Regions from separate parts of the Cryobacterium sp. TMT2-4 genome, predicted to be linked through region 2. Evidence: predicted binding sites of a transcription regulator. Region 2 holds the regulator's gene; the other holds the start of a gene.
The links. Region 2 encodes HspR, which represses chaperone genes until heat shock. Its sites were predicted from a motif close to AAGTTGAGTCNNNNNGACTCAACTT; they were not measured.
Positions count from the first base shown of each region.

Region 1: a site for HspR is predicted at 1,581-1,605, ahead of E3O54_RS14905 (ATP-dependent Clp protease ATP-binding subunit). Genes of this name have one in related genera too.

Region 1 is NZ_SOGE01000042.1:23,718-27,831, reverse strand. It holds partial or broken gene E3O54_RS14910 (aldehyde dehydrogenase family protein) at 58-1,412, opposite strand; gene E3O54_RS14905 (ATP-dependent Clp protease ATP-binding subunit) at 1,653-3,842, shown strand; gene E3O54_RS14900 (zinc-dependent alcohol dehydrogenase family protein) at 3,948-4,114, shown strand, end outside.
Region 2 is NZ_SOGE01000026.1:53,691-57,804, reverse strand. It holds gene E3O54_RS07705 (class I SAM-dependent methyltransferase) at 394-1,530, opposite strand; gene E3O54_RS07700 (heat shock protein transcriptional repressor HspR) at 1,557-1,991, opposite strand; gene E3O54_RS07695 (DnaJ C-terminal domain-containing protein) at 1,994-3,001, opposite strand; gene E3O54_RS07690 (nucleotide exchange factor GrpE) at 2,994-3,614, opposite strand; gene dnaK (molecular chaperone DnaK) at 3,614-4,114, opposite strand, start outside.

The sequences.
Region 1 (4,114 bases), on a different contig from region 2:
CTGTTCTCGTTGGCGGTGGTCGAGCCTGGCGGTGGTCGAGCCTGTCGAGACCCGTGTTTATTCCAGCGCGCTCATCACGTGCTTGATCCGGGTGTAGTCCTCGACGCCGTACATCGACAGGTCTTTGCCGTATCCGGACTGCTTGAAACCGCCGTGTGGCATCTCGGCGGTCAGCAGGAGATGGGTGTTGATCCACACCGCGCCGAAGTCGAGGTCGCGGGAGACCCGCATGGCCGTGGCGTGGTCGAGGGTCCACACGCTGGAGGCGAGCGCGTAGTTGACATCGTTCGCGAGCGTGACCGCGTGCTCCTCCGACGTGAAGGGCTGCACCGTGATCACCGGGCCGAACGTTTCCTCCTGCACGATCGCATCCGTTTGGCGCACCTGCGTGACGACTGTGGGCTCGAAAAAGAAGCCCTCGGTGCCGACCTGGTGTCCGCCGGTGGCAATGACAGCGTGGTCGGGCAGGGCCGCGACCTTGCGCGAGACGTCGCCGAAATGGTTGACGTTGTTGAGCGGCCCGAAGTAGTTGTCGGCGTCGTCGGCCGACCCGGTAGTGCGGCTGCGGGCCTCGGCGACGAGTGCGTCGACGAACTCGTCATGGATGGACTCGTGCACGAGCACTCGCGTGATGGCCGTGCAGTCCTGCCCGGCGTTATAGAAGGAGAAGTCGGCGATGGCGGCGGCGGTCACGCTGACGTCGACGCCGGCGAAGACCAGGGCCGGCGCCTTGCCGCCGAGCTCGAGATGGGCCCGCTTGAGCGTCTTCGCGGCGCCGGCGGCGACGGCCATACCGGCCCGCACGCTGCCAGTGATCGAGACCAGGCCGGGTACCGGATGCTCGACGATCGCGGCCCCGGTGCCGCCGTTGCCGAGCACGATGTTCATCACGCCGTCGGGGAGGATGCCCTGGCTGATCCGGGCGAGTTCGAGGGTCGACTCCGGGGTGGTGTCGCTGGGCTTGAGCACGAGGGTGTTGCCGGCCGCCAGCGCGGGGCCGATCTTCCAGATGGCCATCAGGAAGGGGAAGTTCCACGGGGTGACCTGCCCGACCACGCCGATCGGTTCGCGGCGCGCAGCTGATCGGCGCCGGCCGCGACCTCGTCAACGGCGATCGTGGCGCGAGGTTGGCCCGTGTTGCGGTGCTGGGCCTCCACGATGGCGTCGCTCTCGGCATCGATCGCGTCGGCGAGGCGCAGCAGCGCGCGCTGCCGCTCGGCGGGAGTGGTGCGGCCCCAGGTGCGGAAGGCGGTCTTCGCGGCGGTCATCGCGTCGTCGACGTCGGCCGCGGTGGAGACCGGGGCCCGGGCAACCCGGCGTCCCGTTGTGGGATCGACGATGTCGAGCAGCTCGGTGCCGGAGGGAGTGACAAAGCGGCCGTTGATGAAGTTTTTAAGGGTGGGGGTGGCCACGGGCCTGATCCTCTGCGCTGAGTGTAGAAACGGGTCTTTTGTTCGGTAAGTATGGCATCCGACAGAGGAATTCGGATACCCGGACGAAAACTGGGTCGTGATGGGGCTGCCGCCGTAGCACCGCCGAGTTGTCTCCGGACCGCTGGCGCGTTTTCTCGATGTCCCCTAAACTTGAGTCCAACAGGCTCAGCTTTTTGCCGACCTGCGACGAGAGCGGCCGGCCCGAGAGAGGATCTTCCGATGCAAGCAGGTCAGCAACCGCCCCAGGAAGAAGCGAAGACGGCGTTGGAGCAGTACGGTGTCAACCTCACCGAGATCGCCCGGACCGGCAAGCTTGACCCGGTGATCGGGCGGGACGCGGAGATTCGGCGGGTCAGTCAGGTACTCACCCGCCGCACCAAGAACAACCCGGTGCTGATCGGTGAACCCGGCGTGGGCAAGACCGCCGTTGTGGAGGGACTGGCCCAGCGCATCGTGGCCGGCGATGTGGCCGACTCCCTCAAGGGCAAGCAGCTGGTCTCCCTCGACCTGGCGGCCCTGGTGGCGGGGGCCAAGTATCGCGGCGAGTTCGAGGAGCGGCTCAAGGCCGTGCTCAAGGAAATCAACGACGCGCAGGGGCAGATCATTACCTTCGTCGACGAGCTGCACACCCTGATGGGTGCCGGCGGCGGCGAAGGGTCCGTGGCGGCCTCCAACATGCTCAAGCCCATGCTCGCCCGCGGCGAGTTGCGCCTGATCGGTGCGACCACGCTCAACGAGTACCGCGAATTCATCGAGAAGGATGCCGCCCTCGAGCGCCGGTTCCAACCGGTGCTGGTCGACGAGCCCAGTGCGGAAGACACTGTGGCCATCCTGCGCGGGCTCAAGGAGCGCTACGAGGCCCACCATAAGGTGTCGATCGCGGACTCGGCGCTGGTGGCCGCGGTCTCCCTCTCCAACCGGTACATCACCGCCCGCCAGCTGCCGGACAAGGCCATCGACCTGATCGACGAGGCGGCCAGCCGGCTGCGGATGGAGATCGACTCCGCTCCCGTGGAAATCGACGAACTGCGTCGCAGGGTGCAGAGGCTGGAGTTGGAAGAGCTCGCGCTGAAAAAAGAGAAGGACGACGCCTCTAAGGCTCGCCTGGGGAAGTTGCGTGCTGACCTTGCCGAATACACGGTGGCCCTTGCTGAACTGCAGGACCGCTGGGACAAGGAGCGTTCCTCGCTCAACCGGATCGGCGATCTGAGGAAGCGCTTGGTGAGCACCCGCAGCCAGGCCGAGGTGGCCGAGCGCGAGGGCAACCTGGAGAAGGCGTCCAGGCTGCTCTACGGCGACATCCCGGTGATCGAACGGGAACTCGCCGAAGCGGAGCAGACCGAGCAGGATGGGCCGCGGATGGTCGGTGACCAGGTCACCGCGGAGGACATCGCCGCCGTGGTCGCGATGTGGACCGGCATCCCGGTAGGGCGGCTGCTGCAGGGCGAGACGGAGAAGCTGCTGAACCTCGAGGGTGAGCTCGGGCACCGCTTGGTCGGGCAGAAGCAGGCCGTGCGCGCGGTCGCCGACGCCGTGCGCCGCAGCCGGGCCGGCATCTCCGACCCGGACCGGCCGACCGGTTCGTTCCTCTTCCTCGGGCCGACCGGCGTGGGCAAGACGGAGCTGGCGAAGGCGCTCGCCGAGTTCCTCTTCGACGACGAAAAGGCGATGGTGCGCATCGACATGAGCGAGTACGGGGAAAAGTTTTCCGTGTCCCGTCTGGTCGGGGCTCCTCCCGGCTATATCGGCTACGAGCAGGGCGGGCAGCTGACCGAGGCCGTGCGCCGCCGCCCGTATTCGGTGATTTTGTTCGACGAGGTGGAGAAGGCGCATCCGGAGGTCTTCGATGTCTTGCTGCAGGTGCTCGACGACGGCCGGCTCACGGATGGCCAGGGCCGCACCGTGGACTTCCGCAACACGATCCTGGTGCTGACCTCGAACCTCGGGTCGGCGTTCCTGATCGACCCGGTGCTCAGCCGGGACGAGAAGGAGGCGGCCGTGCAGGCACTCGTGCGCAAGACGTTCAAGCCCGAGTTCGTCAACCGTCTCGACGACATCGTCGTGTTCGAATCGCTGTCGATGGAGGACCTCGGCCAGATCGTCGGGCTGCTCGTTGACCGGTTGGAAAAGCGGCTGATCGAGCGGCGGCTCGAGCTGGGCGTGACCCCGGATGCCCGCACCTGGCTGGCGGAACGCGGCTATGACCCGATCTACGGTGCGCGCCCGCTGCGGCGGTTGATGCAGACCGAGATCGACGACAGGTTGGCGACCGCGATCCTGTCGGGCGCCGTGCGGGACGGCGAGACGGTGCGGGTGGACCTGGCGCCGGACGGGGAATCGCTCAGCGTCGCATCCGCCCCGTTGCTGGTCGTGGACCCGGCCGACCTCGACGACGACGCGCTGCTGTAGTTCTGTCCGTCGCCGGATTTCGCGTTTAGCGGAATTCGGCGGGAATACGACGGAACGGGCCCCCTGCCCCGGTGACGGTCAGGGGGGCTGGCATAGGGTCGAAGCATGCGTGCAACAGTGATTTACGGGGAACGGGACATCCGCCTCGAAGAAGTATCCGATCCGATTCTCTCCACCGGCGGTGACGCCATCGTGCGCGTCGTCGCAGCCTGCGTCTGCGGCTCAGATCTCTGGCCCTACCGCGGCATCCATCCCACCGAGGAGCCGAAACG
Region 2 (4,114 bases):
GACTTCAAACCCCACAGGGGCTGTCGCTTCGAGGCAACCTGTAAAACTTACCCACCCGACTAATCTCTGTCAAATCACGGAAAGCAGCCGATTCCGAGTGCGCCAAAGCGACTCGAAATCATCTACATACGCGACCTGACGACCAGCCGAAGAGAGATAATATTTTGGTTTAAACCCGAACTCTCCCTAGTCGGGAGGATATTCGAGAAAAAACTAAATCTTCGTCCCACTTGAGGCCGGGAAGCTCTGCGGCTTTCCGCACCTGTGGGGTGACTAGAGAGACATTACGGTGAATTTTGGGGGTGCGCAACTCCCTCCCGCATCCCGGGCGTGTCGGCTCCGGCGCCCTGGCGGAAGCCCCCAGGTGCGGGCCTCACGGCGGTCCGGCGCGTCTCAGCGTCCGGTCGAGACCGTGACGGTGAACTTGGCGTTCCGACCGACCTGGTGTGTCGGCCCGACCAATCGCGTCAGCGCGGGGCGATAACCGAGGTGGGTGTTCCACACACTCCACAGTTCACCACCGGGCTGCAACACTCGTCCGGCATCCTCGAACAGTTTCAGGGCTATGCCGGCATGGACCGACGAGCCGATGTGAAAGGGCGGGTTCAGCACGATCAGTTCGGCCGAGGCATCCGGTTGGCTCTGGAGCGCGTCATCCCGCACGACCGTGACCCGGTCGGCGAGCGCATTGGCCACCATGGTGGCCCGCGCGGAGGCGACGGCCGCGGCCGACTGGTCGGTGGCGGTCACCCGCAGGGCGGGACGGCGTCGGGCGAGGGTGGCGGCGAGCACCCCGGTGCCGCAGCCGAGGTCGATGGCGCTCCGAGCATCCGTTTTCATACGATCAAGGAACTCAAGCAGGTAGCGCGTTCCGATATCGACGGTCGCGCCGGCAAACGCAGCCCCGTGGGCGCAGATCGTGAGTCCCAGGTCGGCGTGCTCCACAGAATTCGGCCAGGTGGACACCGTCGGCTGAGTTGCGGAGGCAGTCGGAGCCGCTGCCCTGAGTACCCGCGACTTTTGCCGGGCCGACGAGACCTGCAGCTCGCCGAAGTGCCGGCGGAGCACCGCGTTCATGGTCGGCGTCATGTGCTTGATGCGTCCACCGGCGATCACCACCACATCCGGTGCCGCGAAACGACGGATGGCGTCGGCGAACTCATCGAGCGCCGCCAGACTGCGCGGCAGCTGGATCAGCACCACCCGCGCGTTCGTCAGCAGTTCTTCGCCCAGGATGAGGGAGCGGTAGGAATCGGCGAGTCCGGCGTCGGCCGCATTCAGGGTGAGGGCCAACTCCCCAGAGAGGACATCCTGGTGCACCCGGATTCCCCGGGCCCCGGCCAGTGCGGCCGCGCCCAGGGTGAGAGCGCCATAGCGGTCCTCGATCACCACGACCTCGCCGGATCCTGCCTCGGCCAGCACGCCGGCCGCCTCGTCGAGGATCAGGCGGTCGCTCGCATCCACGGCGAAGAGATTGTCCGCTTCCACGTCGGGGAAACGCCTCAGGCGGTCAAAGGAAAAATCAGGCATTGCCTCAGGCTAGCCCGCAGGTGCGGCTACTTCTCGTCGCCGATCGGGCGGGAACCCAAGGGGCGCCAGATCACGATCTGGTTGGACCGGCGCGTGCGCGTACCGGCCCGCATCGAGATGACCTCACCGGCCGAGCCGGCCGCGAAGACGCGGCGGCCCGGACGGTTGAGCAGTTCATCGGCCAGCGCAGACTCCAATTCGCGCAGCCGCGATTCGAGCGTGCGCACGTGGTCCTCGAGGTCAATGATGCGACGGATCCCTTCCAGGCTCACACCCTCGGCACCGAGCTCCGCGATCTCGCGGAGCTTGGCCACATCCCGCATCGAGTACCGGCGAGACCGACCGGGGGTGCGGTCGGGACTCACCAGCCCCAGGCGATCGTATTGGCGCAGCGTTTGCGGGTGCATGCCCGCAAGCTCGGCGGCCATCGAGATTACGAAAACCCGGGTGTTCTCGTCCACCGTCAGTCTCTCGCCTTCGCGAGGAGTTCGTCGCGCGGATTCTCCTTCGGCAGTGCTTCCGCGAAGGCCGCGAGTTTCTCTTCGGCGTCCTTCGACAGATGAGACGGAACGGCAACCTGAACCTCCGCCAGCAGGTCCCCGGTGCCCTTGGGCGTCACGACGCCACGCCCCTTGACGCGCAGCACGCGCCCGCTCGGGGTGCCCGGGGCGATGCGCAGTTTGACCGGCGCTCCGCCCAACGTCGGCACCTCGATAGTGGCGCCGAGCGCGGCCTCGACGAACGTGACCGGAACGGAGACCCGCAGGTTCAGCCCATCGCGTTCGAAGACCGGGTGCTTGCGCACGTTCACCGTGAGTACGATGTCGCCGGACTCGCCGCCGTCAGGGCTGTGCTGCCCCTGGCCGCGGAGCTTGATCTTCTGCCCGTCGGCCACCCCGGCCGGGATCTTCACCTTGATGGCGCGGCCATCCTGCGTTTGCAGGGTGATCTGGTCACCGTGCGTGGCCGTGATGAAGTCGACCGTTGTCGACGCGATCACGTCGCGGCCGCGAGTCGGCCCGCCGTAGCCGCGGAACCCGCCGCTCGAGGTGCCGAAACCGCCGCCACCCTGACCGCGGCCGAACATGCCGCCGAGGAGGTCGTCGAAACCGCCCTGCTCATAGGAGTAGCCGGGCTGTTGTTGCCGCGCGCCCCCACCGAACATGCCTCCGAAGACATCATCGAAGCCTCCGGCCTGCCCGCCACCGGGGCGCGGGGCGGTGAAGCGGGCCCCACCGCCCATCGCGCGCACAGCATCGTATTCCTTGCGTTGGGCAGGGTCACCGATGACCGAGTGTGCCTCGCTGATCTCCTTGAACGTCGCCTCGGCCGCAGGGTTGCCCGGATTGGAGTCCGGGTGATACGTGCGGGCGAGCTTGCGATAGGCCTTCTTCAGCTCGGCCGGGGTGACGTCCTTTGACACACCCAGGACCTTGTAAAAGTCCTTATCGAACCAGTCCTGGCTAGCCATCGCTCGGTACCTGCACGACGACCTTGGCCACGCGCAGGAGCGACGAGCCGAGGAAGTAGCCGGTCTCGATCACGTCACCGACGGTCTCCGACTCGATGCCCGCGGTGGGCAGCTGGAAGATCGCCTCGTGGATGGTCGGATCGAACGGTTCGCCGACCGTGCCGAAGGACTTCACGCCCAGGCGCTCGACGCTCCCCCGCAGTTTCGCGGCGATCGTGCTGAACGCCGAGTCTTCGACCAGGTCGCCGTGCTTCTCAGCGCGGTCGAGATCGTCGAGCACGGGAATCAGGCCCTTTACGACATCCACGGTGACGCGCTCACGCTCGACCTCGCGGTTGGCCTCGGTGCGGCGACGGTAGTTGGCGTACTCCGCGGTGACCCGCTTGAGGTCGGCGAGGTGCTCGCTCGTGGGCTCGTCGACTTCCCGCGTGGCGGCATCCAGGATGTCTTGGACCGTCAGCTCGTCCTCTTCGATACCCTCGGCGGACGCCTCGTCGAAGCCCTCGACACTCACACCTTCGGCTTCCGCCTCGGCGTCGGCCCCGGGGGCACCCTCAGTGGATGCCCCCTCGTCAAACGGCTCGTCGCCAGGACGCTTGTTGTCGTCTGCCATTACTTCTTGGCCTCGTCTTCGTCGTCGACGACCTCGGCGTCAACCACGTCTTCGTCGGAGCCGGCCGCGTCGGCGGTCGGCTCGGAGTCGGTTGGGGCACCGGCCGCGGCATCCGCCTGGCTGGTCTTGTAGATGGCCTCGCCGAGCTTGCCCTGGCTCTCGTTGAGCTTGTCGAAGGCCGTCTTCACGGCCGCATCGTCGTCGCCGACGAGAGCGGCCTTGAGGGCGTCGACGTCGGCCTGAACCTCGGACTTCACGTCCTCGGGCAGCTTCTCGTCGTTCTCCTTGATCAGCTTCTCGATCGAGTAAGCGAGCTGCTCCGCCGTGTTGCGGGTCTCGGCTGCCTCGCGACGGCGCTTGTCCTCGGCGGCGTGCTCTTCGCCCTCGCGCACCATGCGCTCGATGTCTTCCTTCGCGAGCGAAGATCCGCCCGTGATGGTCATCGACTGTTCCTTGCCGGTGCCCTTGTCTTTGGCAGACACGTGCACGATGCCGTTGGC